One region of the Sinorhizobium sojae CCBAU 05684 genome, then DNA from elsewhere that is predicted to be linked to it. Evidence: riboswitches for the same ligand, from Rfam matches in the RefSeq annotation. Region 1 holds a riboswitch; each other region holds the start of a gene.
What was found. Region 1 has a riboswitch for cobalamin ahead of SJ05684_RS26125 (ABC transporter substrate-binding protein). Riboswitches for the same ligand answer to the same signal wherever they lie in the genome.

Region 1 (4,296 bases):
GCAGCACACGACCCGACTTCGGCCGCCGGAGACCCGCAAGAAGCGACATCAGGCTCGTCTTTCCGGAACCGTTCGGTCCGACAATGCCGAGAAATTCACCCGGGACGACGTCGAGCGAGACATTCTCGAGAATTGAAATTCCGCCCGTGGACCATGAAACGTTGCACGCCGAAAGCATCATCGAACCGCCCCCCGCTGGCCAAGAATGATCGCGAAGGCAGGCGCCCCGACAAGTGCCGTCACCACGCCGATCGGCAGCACCTGGCCCGGAATGATCACGCGTGAAACCACGTCCGCGGCGATCATGAATATTGCGCCGATCAGAGCGGATGCCGGCAGCAGCAGCCCGTGCCGGACGCCCACCAGCATCCGGGCCGCATGCGGGATGACGAGCCCGACGAAGCCGATCGAGCCGACAACGCTGACCATCGCCGCCGTCATCATGGCCGATGCGCCGATCAGCACGACATAGACGCGGCGCACGGGAATGCCGAGCGAAGCGGCGGACTCGGAGCCGAAGGTGAAGGCGTCGAGGGCGCGTGCATGCCAGAGGCAGGCAATGAGGCCCGCCACCGCCACCGGCAGCGCGAGCCAGACATCAGGCCAACGGACGCCGGAAAGATTGCCGAGCAGCCAGAACATGATCGCGCGCGACTGCTCCGCATTGGCCGCCTTGGTGACGATGAAGGAAGTGAGCGCGTTGAAGAGCTGCGAGCCGGCGACACCGGCGAGAATGATGGCACCATGCCCCCTGCCCGCGCGCATTGCGAGCAGGCTGACAAGCCCGAAGGCGAGAAGCGCGCCGAGGAAGGCCCCCAGCGGCAGCGTCAACAGACCGGCGCCGAAACCGAGGATGGCAACGGCGACCGCGCCGGTCGATGCACCCGCCGAAATCCCGAGAATATACGGATCGGCCAGCGGGTTGCGCAGAAGCGACTGCAGCACGACGCCGGAAAGCGCAAGCGCCGAGCCGCAGCACGCCGCCACCACGGCGCGGCTCAGCCGGTAGTTCCAGATGATGCCCTCGTTGATCGGATCGAGCGGATAGCCCGCATGCCAAAGCCGATTGGCGACCGCCCGGGCGACGACATCCATCGGGATCGCGGTCTCGCCGATCGCCGCACCCAGCCAGAGCGCCGCGAACAACAGGACAAGCGCCAGCACTGTGGCGCTTGTCCTCGATAGGGAGCCCACCAAGCCGATCACTGGGTCAGGCCGGCTTTTTCAATGGCCTCGGCCAGGACCTCGATACCTTCGATGGTCCGGATCGTCGGGTTCATCGCCTGGGCGTCCATTTCGACGACACGGCCCTCCTTGACGGCCGGCATGAGGCTCGTGACCGGGTCGGACTTCAGGAACTGGTGCTTGACGGCGATGTCGTCTGCGGGGAAACGGCGACGCTCCATCCTGCCCGCGACGATGATCGTCGGGCCAGACTTGGCGATGGTTTCCCAGCCGACGGTCGGCCATTCCTCTTCGCTGTCGATGACATTGCGGATGCCGAGCGCCTGCATGATGTAGCCGGGAGCACCGTTCTTGCCGGCGACAAAGGGATCGATGTCGAGCTCCGCGCTCGAGAACCAGAACACGGCGGAGAGCCTGCCGTTCGCCGACGCGATCTTCTGCTTCGCCGCATCCTCGCGCGACTTCAGCTCGGCGATCAGCGCCTCGCCGTGAGCCTGGACGTTGAAGATCTGCGCCAGTTCAGCGATCTCCTGGTAGATCAGGTCCATGGTGAAAACCGCATGGCGAACGCCATCGCCGCCACCCGTATTGTCCTTGCCGACGCAATCGGCGGGCGAGGTGTAGACGGGAATGCCGAGTTCCTCGAACTGCTCCGGTTTGGCGACGGTGCCTTCGGGCCCGACGTGCCACTGGAACTGCGCGGTGACGATGTCCGGCTTCTTGGCAACGACGCTTTCGAAGCTCGGATCGTTGTCCGCGAGACGCTCCACCCTGGCATTCGCCTCCTCGTAACCCCCGATGACCGGGCCGAGCCAGACGGCGGTGCCGACCATCCGGTCCTGCAGGCCGAGCAGATACATGATCTCCGTGCTGCTCTGGCCGATCGAGACGGCGCGTTCGGGCGCCTTCTGGAAAGTGACCGTGCGGCCGCAATTGGTAATGGTCAGCGGATAGGTGGTTTCGGAGGCCCGAGCGTCGACGGTGAGAGTCGACACCAGCGCAGCGACGGCAACAAAGCTGCCACGAATGGTGGGAATGATGGTCACGGTTGATCTCCCCGATTGGAAAAATACCGGCCGCACTGCGCGGACGGCAGGAATGATCGCGCCGCGTCAGTCAGCGGTTTCGAGCGAGCGGCCGCTCGAGCGGGAAGGAACGAAGGCAGGAAGGCGCAGCCAGGCGCGAGAATTTGTCATGGCACATCCTGTTCCGGGCATCCCCGCCCGTGGACATTGGAGCGAACACATGACGGCAGGTCTCCTGGCTTGCGGATGTCTGTCGTCCATCTGCCTTCCCGTGCCGGGTGGCACAGTGGCATGGCGCTGGAGGCGCCACGAGGATGGACGGCAATCCGCTCACAGTTGCGGGGGCAGCCACGGCCTTGGTCCCTACTGGGTCGCCCGCACCGTGTTCCCTATTAATCCCCTTCGCTTCATCGTCGGGGAACCGTCGAGAGACTCCATAGATAGTTGCCCCGGGCCGGTCAAGGGCGGGCCCCTGCTTCCCTACCGGAGGTCCATGCCCGCTTCGCGGGTCAGGAAACCGATGAGGCCTCCGGCGACAGTTCCTCGGCAAGCCAGGTGCGGAAGGCTTCGAGCGGCGGGTAATTGGCGCGCGCTTGCGGCCAGACCAGCCAATAGGATCCGGACCCCGGCACGCCCCTCTTCAAGAGGGGCACAAGGCGCCCTTCCGCGATCTCCGCATATGCCAGATAGTCCGGAAGAAGAGCGACGCCGAGCCCGGAGATCGCAGCCTGAGTCATGGTGGCGAACTGGTCGAAGAGCATTCCGGTCACGCTTGTTGGTTCCGCGCCATGGGCGGCAAACCAGATCAGCCAGGCATTCGGCCGTGTCTCCAGCTGCAGAAGCGGCAGCCCGGACATGTCATCGACACCGGTGATCGGATGGTCGTTGAGCAGTGCCGGCGAAATGCAGGCGGTCAGTCGTTCCTCGAATAGCTTCATATGGCCGGCGTCGTGCCAATCCTCGGCGCCGAAATGAATGGCGGCATCGAAGCCTTCGACGGCAAAGTTGAAGCGCTTGAGGCGCGTTGCTAGATTGATCGTGATGCCGGGATGCTTGACCAGGAACGTGCCGAGCCGCGGCGCCAGCCATCGCGTGCCGAAGGCCGGCAGGATCGCCAGCGACAGCGTGCCGCCGCCCGGATTTGCGGCAACTTCCATGCTGCCGCGCTGAATGAGATCGAGCGCGCGGGTCACATCCCGGCCATAGGCGTGGGCGGCTTGCGTGGGGATGAGCTTCTGCCGGTGACGCTCGAAAAGCTGGCGGCCGAGCTGCTGCTCCAGATTCTGGACAAGGCGGCTCACCGCGCTCTGCGTCAGATTGAGGTCGCGCGCAGCCGCCGCCGTCGAGCCGGTCTTCAGGACGGCCTCAAAAGCGGACAAAAGGCTTATCGAGGGAAGGAACCGGCGCGGGCGCATCTCCACCTATGCACTCTATGAATGATATTACGCCTAAATACGGCTTTTTACGCCCGGCAACAATCGGTATCTACATAGGAAATCGGCTTGCCGTTTCGAGATTATCGGGGCCGTTTCGAGATTATCGGGAGAGAATCCGTGACCACAAACCCGTCCACTGCCCCCGCCATGCAGTCACCCCAAGGCAGCGCCTTCGTATGGGACGATCCCCTTCTCCTGGACGACCAGCTTGCCGAGGACGAACGCATGATCCGCGATGCGGCCAGCGCCTTCGCGCAAGCAGAACTGCTGCCGCGCGTAGAGGAGGCCTATCTTGAGGAAAAGACCGATCCGGGCCTCTTCCGGCTGATGGGCCAGGCGGGTCTTCTCGGCGTGACCCTGCCGGAAAAATATGGCGCGGCCGGCGCCAATTACGTTTCCTATGGTCTCGTGGCGCGCGAGGTGGAGCGCGTCGATTCGGGCTACCGCTCCATGATGAGCGTGCAGTCGTCGCTGGTGATTTACCCCATCTACGCCTATGGCTCCGAAGAACAGCGCGACAAATACCTGCCCGGCCTCGTCTCGGGCGAGTTGATCGGCTGCTTCGGACTCACCGAGCCGGATGCCGGATCCGATCCGGGTTCGATGAAAACACGCGCCGAGAAGATCGAGGGCGGCTATCGCCTGCGGGG
Region 2 (4,296 bases), on a different replicon from region 1:
CGGCTCTTCGGCTACGCCTCGATTTGCACGTCCCCGCGCGGGCGCGAACAGCAGGCCAGGATGTAGCCCTCTTCGACCTCATCGTCGAGAATGCCGCCATTGTGGTTCATGTCCACTTCGCCGGCGATCTTCAACACCCGGCATGTGCCGCAAATGCCACCTTCGCAAGCAGCTCCGATCCGGACGCCGTTGGCACGCGCGGTCTGGAGAATGGTCTGGCCCGGGATCGCCTCCACTTCTTTGCCGCTCATGGTGAAAATCACCTTCGACGTTCCCGCCTCGGCGCCCGGCGCACCGGCTCGGATGGCGAGTTCTTCGGCAGCGGGTGCCGCCGCTGGCTGGAAGCTTTCCTGGTGGTAGCGGGCCAGGTCGAACCCGACGGACTGGAGCATCTCCCGGACGCCGCGCATGAAGGGCTCGGGACCGCAGCAGAAGACCGTTCGGTCCAGGAAATCCGGCGCGAGCAGCGGCAGCTTCGTGGCGTCGATACGGCCGCGCAGCCCGTGCCAACCATGACGCGCCTCGTGCCCCTCGACCAGGAAGCCGAGATTGAGATGCGGCATCTGCCGGGCGAGGATCTCCAGTTCCGGCTTGAACAAGAGATCCTCCGGGCGCCTCGCGCAGGAAATGAAGGTGACATCGGAATCCGGCGCGCAATCCGCCATCCAGCGTATCATCGACATCATCGGCGTGATGCCCGAGCCGGCTGAGATAAAGAGATATTTTTCGCCCGTATGGCGCACGAAGCTGAAGTCGCCGAGCGGACCGAACGCCTTCAGCACCATGCCCGGCTTCAGATTGTCGAACATCCAGCGGGTGCCGATGCTGTCCCGTTGCGCCTTGGCGGTGATCGAAACGGAGAGCGGCCGCGACGGCGAGGACGAGAGCGTATAGGTGCGCATCACCGGCTCCTCCCCGACGGGCAGTTCGAGAGTTACGAACTGCCCGGGCAGGTAGCGGAACCAGGCCGGCCTGTCGGAGCGGAAGGTGAAGGTCATCACATCCGCCGTCTCGGCCACCACCGAGATGCATTCGAGCATGTGCTGGCGGTCGATCCAGGGACTGAGCTCGTCGAAATGATGGAAGGAACGGGCCATTTCCATGATCATGCCACCCGCGAAAGAGGCGTTGCGCCGCGCTCAAGGCGCTCAAGCATGTAGCGTGAATACCATTCGACGAATTGCATCACGCCGCCCTCGTGCTCGACCGAATAGGGACCCGGCTGGTAAGCCGGCGAGCGGATGCCGAAGGCGTTCTCCTCGACGATCTGGCGGTCCTGATCGTTGGTCTCGGTCCAGACATGGATGAGGTCGTCAAGCTTATAGTCGACGCCTTCGACCGCCTCCTTGTTGACGAGCCACTTGGTCGTCACCTGGGTTGTTTCGGGGCCGAGGGGCAGCACGCGGAAGGTGATCGCATGGTCACCGAGAATATGGTTCCACGTCGTCGGATAATGGAAGAGCAGCAATGTGCCGATGCCGCCTGTCCTCGCGTCGGAGGAAAGCGGCTTTTCCACGGCCCTCTGACCCGACATGGTGTAACTCTCGGCACCGTTGATCAGCGGCATGCGTGTCATGCGGAACTGCCCGGCCGATCCGATCTTGAAGGCGCTCGGCAGGCCGGCCGCCTCGCATTTTTGCCAATGGGCGTTGATCTCCGGATCATTCATCGCGCCATGCACCCCCGTCACCGTCGGCGCTTCGGGATAGGTGCGGCACAGCTCGGGATGATTGGCCGCGCAGTGGTAGCACTCCCGGTTGTTCTCCCAGACGAGCTTCCAATTGCCCTTCTCGATGATCGTGCTTTCGAAGGCGACCTTCGTCTCGCCGATACGATGCGGCGCAAGGTAGCCGGAAGCCACGTCGCGGAACGGCTGGAAATTCATCGGCTCGTCGGCAAGGCTGATGAAGATGTAGCCGCCGACGGTCTCGCAATGCACCGGCTTCAGGCTGTGCGCCGCCAGATCGAAGCCGTCCGGCATCTGCCGCGCGAATAGCAGCTTTCCGTCCAGCTCGTAGGTCCATTGATGGTAGGGACAAACGAGCTTGGCCGAAGAGCCCTTGTGCTGCGTGCAGACGCGCGAGCCGCGATGGCGGCAGGAATTATGGAGCGCCCGGATCGTTCCCTGCCGGTCGCGAACGATGACGATCGGATAGTCGCCGACCTGCACCGTGAAATAGTTGCCGGCCCGCGGGATCTCGCAATCGTGGCCGATGAAAAGCCAATCCTTGTACCAGATGTTTTCCAGATCCTGACGATAATAGTCGGGATCGATATAGAAGTCCCGGTCGAGGCTATAGCCTTCGCGACGGGTCTTCAGCTTGCGCAGCATTTCGCTCTGAATGTCCATGCCCATATCCTCGTTCGCCATGATTCGGAGAGGCAGGACAGGAACCGCCCACGGCAACAGGCCGTGCGCCATGGCTCCGTCCGGCTGCCCGCCGCAACCTGTTACGGTCGATGTGCTCAAGGCTGGTTTCCGGGCTCTGGAGCCGTCCCGCGAAGGACCCGCCCCGGCGCCTTCCCGGACATTGACGTCCAGTGGCTTGGTGCCGTGGCCTCACTCCACCACCGTTGCGGGGGCAGCGCCGGGATTTGACCGGCTTCCCAATTCTCCGCCCCGCTCAGGGCGGCACCTCGAGTGTCCCCATCTAAGCGGTCTAGCAGCCCGCACAAGTGCCGATAAACGACATTCCATTCTGGAAAGACGACAGACCCCTTGCCGCGGCACTTTGTGACGAACACATTGTTTTTCTCCATAATAAACAAGGCGATAGGGCAATTGCTGGTCGACTGATAATTTTTTCGTCAGCGCCTGCCCAAGCGCGAAAGCAAGCATCCCGTTTGCGACGAGGCCTGTGAACGAGCCTAGCGCAGAAGGTACGAAAAATACTCTGTTAACCCTGATGGTTTAGCGTCCGACGACGGTTCAACCCCGCTTTTTTCGCGAAGGCGCGCAGAGGTCGATGGCAAAGCTCAGATATTACGACGCCTCTGAAAAGGCGCCGTCACCGGTGACAAAAGCGGCCGTCCACACCGAGTTCCTGCGAACCGGCCGCATCGAGCGACGGCGCCAAACGCCCGAGCAGCGGCGCTATCTGAGCTATGAGGAGGTGGCGGAGAAGACCGGACGCAAGCTGACCGCCGCGGGAGAAGCGACTTACAGGCGGATCAACAGCTTTCACGCCTCGATCAATTTCCCGAAGATGATCTTTCACCGGACGCTCGCCGCGAGCCCGCATCTTGGCTATTGCCACGTGACGGCCGCTACGACCCGGCTCGCTCGATCGCAAGACGTGACCTGGGCTTTCTATTTCGCCAATTTCTTTTCCGATCTCGGCGACGAGACGCACTTCTTCGACCGGATCCAGGCCGGGTATTCGCGCATGTATTTTGCCGTTGCCATCGAGCCCGGCACGGACGAAGGGCGGATGGTCGTCAACCGCAATGTGCGCGGCAACGGCCTGATCTTCCGTACGCAGGACCCGAAGGTGGCGCTGAAGAACGTGCTCATGCTTGGCGCACGCGACGAGGCGCTGCGCAAGATCATACGCAGTCTCTAGCGCATCGGCCCGAAAGTCGTACCCGATTTTCGGAAAGCTCGATGCGCAGATTTAAAGAGTTGCAGCGACCTTTGCGCGTCTGAAAAGACGCGCAAAAAAAAGGCCGCTATAGCACTTTGAATCGCTGCATGTTTCCTCAAATCGGTTCCGATTCAAGGAAACATGCAGTAGGAAGCTGCGGAAAGGAAGACGAACGCCCATGGCCGAAATCATCGACACGCGCAGCGAACCCGACCGGGCGATCGAGACGGCCTGTGCGGTGCTTTCCGCAGGCGAGCCCGTCGCGATCCCGACCGAAACAGTCTACGGCCTGGCGGCGGATGCGACCAATGCAGAGGCTATCAGCCGAATCTACGAGATGAAGGGCCGGCCCCGTTTCAATCCGCTGATCTGCCATGTCTCGGACACGGCGATGGCTGAGGAGCATGTGGTCTTCGATGCGGTTTCGCGGCAACTGGCGGAGGCCTTCTGGCCCGGTCCGCTGACGCTGATCCTGCCGCAGCGGCCGAAAAGCAGCGTGCATGCGCTCGCCTCCGCCGGTCTCGACACGCTCGGCCTGCGCATGCCTGAGGGCTTCTCGCGCCGCGTGATCGCGCGCTTCGGGCGGCCGCTGGCGGCGCCAAGCGCCAACACCTCTGGCAGGATCAGCCCGACCAGCGCGGCCCATGTGCAGGCGGATCTCGGATCGAAGCTGAAACTCATCCTTGACGCGGGCCCGGCCGAGATTGGCCTC
Region 3 (4,296 bases), on a different replicon from region 1:
CCCCGGCTTGCCTCGGCGGCTGCGCTGGCTGTGCAGGCTCGACCGCCGTTGCGGGCGATTGTTGACGAGGCTCGCTCTGCTCTAAGGGCTGAGCCGCTTCCTGTGCCGTCGCCGGCGCGCCGCCCGCGAGCGCCAGCGCAACCAGGGCAAACAAAAGGGCGGTCAAGTGTGCTGCCGAACGCAATTCAAAATCCTTCGCAATCCGTCTCTCGCCGATGGCGCCGCCAAGCGATCACGGCCCTTGTCCGATCTCCATAAGGAACATGGCGAAAACATGCAAAACCGGCACACCGCCGCCACCTCTTACGACCTTCCCGTCAACGAAGCACCGTCAAAATCCCGCGCCGGGCTGGGCGAGATAGGCCTCCTCCGCCGAGGTCGATCTGCGCCCGACGATGGCGTTGCGATGCGGAAAGCGACCGAACTGCTCGATCACCTGGCGATGGCGAATCGCATAATCGAGATAGTTTGGCTCGCCGAGCTCGGTAAAGAGCTTCACGGCCGTCGTCTGATCGGCGAGGTTCTCGGAATGCTCGAACGGCATGTAGAAGAAGGCGCGCCATTCCGGCGGCACCGCCATGTCGGCGCTAGCGCCTATGGCAAGCTGCGCCTCGCGCAAGGCCAGGCCGTCGGTCGCAAACGCCAGCGGCGATCCGCGATACATGTTGCGCGGGAGCTGGTCGAAGAGAAGGAGCCGCAAGCCAATTGCGCGGGTTCGCCCGCCAGACGTCGTCGACATGCCTCGAAAGCGCCAGATGCGTGTCCTGGAATCGCCGCGCGCACTCGCGATCGAGTTCGGCGCTCGGAGTGAACCAGTGTTCGTAGGAAAGCTCCTCGAACCAGAATTTCAACACGTCATCCGGTGTGCAGATCGCGCTTTGGTCAGTCATTCCCACCCTTCCCCCTTCCGACGGTCGCATCGCGTCAAATAGGCGATCGCCCCCGCGATTTCCAGCCGGGCGCCAGCGCATCGGCCCGAAAATCGTACCCGATTTTCCGAAAGCTCGATGCGCAGATTCAAAGAGTTACGGTGACCTTTGCGCCTTTGAAAAGACGCGCGGCGCTGTAGCTCCACTGAATAGGCCGGCTGACCGACGGACGAACTGCGACGATGACCAGACGGCCCCCCTCACTGGAAATGCCCGGCAAGGGCTTCGGAGACGATCAGCGCCGCCGGGACGCGGGCGAGATTGCCGCCGCCGGCAGGTCTCGGGCCGCCGTCCGCATGGGCGACGGCGAAGTCGACGAGATCGTCGATATTCTCTTCCACATCGACATCGCCGAAGAGATAGGTCGCCGTGCCCGACGCCTGGAAGGCAATGGTGCAGGGCCGCGTGCAGGCGGCCATGCACACCGTGCCGGCGATCGCGAAATCATCGTCGAGCGGCTTGCCGAGCGCCGAAACGCTGCGGTTGAGCATGGCAAGCAACTGGGCGCCCGGACGGCAGGGCCCGCCTGTGAAGTGGCACTCGGTCGAAAGCGTTATCTTGTGCGCTGATTGATGCGAATTCGCCATGGCTGTTCTCCGCCGGCCCCTGCCAGCTTTACAAGCGGGGCCGCAGAGAAGATAGCGAAAATCCGGACCGACGATTGCCCGCCAGGCAGAAGCCACTTCTTTTCCATCGGAACACCCCGTCCGTTGTGGTTGATCGGTTCGATGGCAGGTCTCCTGGCTCGCGGGTCGAGGCGCCTCCACGTCTTCCCAGCCTCCCGGCCAGTGACATGTTGTAGATGCGCTTTCCGCTCACAGTTGCGGGGGCAGCCACGGGATCGGCCCCTTTCGGGCATCCTCACCGTGTTCCCTTTTCAGCCGCTGCCGGATCAAGGGCAGCAGCACCATCGCGCCCTTGGTCGCATGAGTCTGCGCGGGACGCAATGGGGGCGGGAGAAGATTTCGCTTCACGACGCCACGCGTCTTGTCGGACGCGCAAGGTCTCTGTAGCTCCTTGAATCCGCGCATCGCCCTTTCCGATATTCGGGCCGATGCGCTAATCGTCGAAGAAGGGCAGGTCGCGGTAGCGGCGGCTTACCAGGCGCAGCGAGCGATCCGGCTCGATCACGTAGGTCTCGTAGACCCGCCGCCCGAAGCGATCGATGAATTGATGGGGGACGATGCTGCCGATGGGCGACTTGGTCAGCTTCGTGCGCGGCTGGCCGCCATAGGTGATGCTGCCGGGGATCGGCTCGAGCCCATAGCCGTAGCCGCCCGCATAGGTCACCGTGCAGGCGCCCGAAAGGAGCGCCGCAACGATCAGGGGAACCGCATTTTTCAAAGCTTTGCAGGGCATCTCGCCCTCCTTCGCAAGTCAATCGTCGAAGATGTCGTAGTCTATGCGGCGGCTTGTCAGGCGCAGCGAGCGATCCGGTTCGATGATGTAGGTCTCATAGACTCGATATCCAAATCGATCGAAGAACTGGTGCGGGACGATGCTGCCGATGGGCGCCTTGGTCAGTTTCGTGCGCGGCTGGCCGCCATAGGTGATGCTGCCGGGAATCGGCTCGAGGCCGGGCCCGTAACCGACCGTGCGTGTCGCGGGCGTGCAGGCAGCGAGCGCAAGCGTCGCGTAGAAAACGGCAAGGGCAATCTTCATGCTGGTGTTCCTGGTGGCATCCGGGCGCATTTCCAAAGCGAGGAACCGTTGTCAGGCCTTCAACTGCTCCTAACATCTTATTCCTTCTTCGCAGGCGATCCAAGAAAAGGCGGGGGTCCGGCGCAGTTTCCTGGTGAAGGCGGGGCGCTTCGCCAGGAATTCCGCGATATTTCAGTTGCATCCGATGGATGCTTTAGAGGATGTAGAGGGAAACTCGCCAGGCCGTCGGACGGCGGCGCAACGAGGCTGCCCGTCCGATACCGGCCGGGTGGTGCGTTGCAAAAGGCCCATGTCCGATCAGTCGTTGCTTCAGGTACTCGCTTATGACCGCCGACCAGTTCCTCTCGTTTATCGTCATCGGCGCCATGATGGTCTTTTTCGTATGGGGTCGGCTCCGGTACGACATCGTCGCCTGCTCGGCGCTGATGCTTTCGGTGGCCGTCGGCATCGTGCCCTTTGACCATGCCTTTGACGGCTTCAGCGACGACATCGTCATCATCGTCGCCAGTGCCCTGATCGTCAGCGCCGGCGTTGCCCGTTCGGGCATCGTGGATGCGGCGATCCAGCGCTTCCTGCCGGAACTGCAGTCGGTGCGGGCGCAGCTTGCGCTTCTCGTGGTCACCGTCACCGTGCTCTCGGCCTTCATCAAGAATATCGGTGCGCTCGCGATCATGATTCCGGTCGCGTTTCAGTTTGCCCGGCGCTCGAAGGTGCAGCCCTCGGTCTTTCTGATGCCGATGGCCTTCGGCTCGCTGATCGGCGGGCTGATGACGCAGGTCGGCACGTCGCCGAACGTCGTCGTCTCGCGGATGCGTGCAGACCTCACCGGCGAAAGTTTCTCGATGTTCGATTTCACGCCGGTCGGCGCTTCGCTTGCGCTTGTCGGCTGCGTCTTCCTGCTGCTTGCCTATCGCCTGGTACCGGAGCGCAAGAGCCAGGAGGTCTCGGTAAATCAGGCGATCGAGATCACCGACTATACGGCGGAAGCCATGGCGGCGCCCGGCTCGCCGGCGATCGGCAAGCCCGTGAGCAACCTCGTCAGGATCGGCGACGGCGGCGCCGTCGTCATCGCCATCTTCCGGCGCGGCACGCATCTGGCGCCGCTTCCCGATGTGGTGATCGAGACGGACGACATATTGCTGCTCGAGGGCGGGCCGGCCGCCCTGGACCGCATCGTCTCCCAGGCGAAGCTGAAGATCGCCGGCGAGCGGCTGCCGATGCCGGGCGACAAGACCCGTTCGGAGATCGAGGCGATCGAAGCCGTGATCGGCAGCAATTCATCCCTCATCGGCATGTCCGCCGAGCGACTGGCGCTCTTCAACAATCACAATGTCAACCTGCTTGCGGTGAGCCGGCAGGGCGAGAGGCTGAAGCAGCGCCTCGGCAGCATCAGGCTGCAGGCCGGCGATATCGTCGTGCTGCAGGGGGCGCGAAGCGAGCTGCCTTCCTTCCTGCAGGACTTCGGCTGCCTGCCGCTGGCGCAGCGCGAAATCCTGCTCGGCACCATCCGTCGCGGCACCCTGCCGCTCCTGCTGCTCGCTGCGGCGATGGCGACGACCGCAATCGGCGTGGTGCCGGTGCCGGTCGCCTTCTTTGCTGCGGCGCTCGCCATGGTGATCTTCCGCGTCATCCCGTTGCGCGACGTCTATCGCGCCGTCGACGGCCCGATCCTGGTGATGCTGGCAGCGCTCATCCCCGTGAGCGA

Region 2: another riboswitch for cobalamin. It lies ahead of SJ05684_RS02270 (aromatic ring-hydroxylating oxygenase subunit alpha); the one in region 1 lies ahead of SJ05684_RS26125 (ABC transporter substrate-binding protein).
Region 3: another riboswitch for cobalamin. It lies ahead of SJ05684_RS09590 (DUF1636 family protein); the one in region 1 lies ahead of SJ05684_RS26125 (ABC transporter substrate-binding protein).

What each region holds. Positions count from the first base shown of each region.
Region 1 is NZ_CP023068.1:1,807,660-1,811,955, forward strand. It holds gene SJ05684_RS26115 (ABC transporter ATP-binding protein) at 1-181, opposite strand, end outside; gene SJ05684_RS26120 (FecCD family ABC transporter permease) at 178-1,206, opposite strand; partial or broken gene SJ05684_RS26125 (ABC transporter substrate-binding protein) at 1,203-2,153, opposite strand; cobalamin riboswitch at 2,419-2,651, opposite strand; gene SJ05684_RS26130 (LysR family transcriptional regulator) at 2,720-3,625, opposite strand; gene SJ05684_RS26135 (acyl-CoA dehydrogenase) at 3,794-4,296, shown strand, end outside.
Region 2 is NZ_CP023067.1:474,980-479,275, reverse strand. It holds gene SJ05684_RS02275 (FAD-binding oxidoreductase) at 12-1,109, opposite strand; gene SJ05684_RS02270 (aromatic ring-hydroxylating oxygenase subunit alpha) at 1,106-2,350, opposite strand; cobalamin riboswitch at 2,454-2,655, opposite strand; gene SJ05684_RS02265 (DUF6656 family protein) at 2,967-3,563, shown strand; gene SJ05684_RS02260 (L-threonylcarbamoyladenylate synthase) at 3,763-4,296, shown strand, end outside.
Region 3 is NZ_CP023067.1:1,956,142-1,960,437, forward strand. It holds gene SJ05684_RS09580 (mechanosensitive ion channel family protein) at 1-184, opposite strand, end outside; partial or broken gene SJ05684_RS09585 (DUF924 family protein) at 332-890, opposite strand; gene SJ05684_RS09590 (DUF1636 family protein) at 1,130-1,516, opposite strand; cobalamin riboswitch at 1,643-1,856, opposite strand; gene SJ05684_RS09595 (hypothetical protein) at 1,989-2,288, opposite strand; gene SJ05684_RS09600 (hypothetical protein) at 2,307-2,591, opposite strand; gene SJ05684_RS09605 (SLC13 family permease) at 2,915-4,296, shown strand, end outside.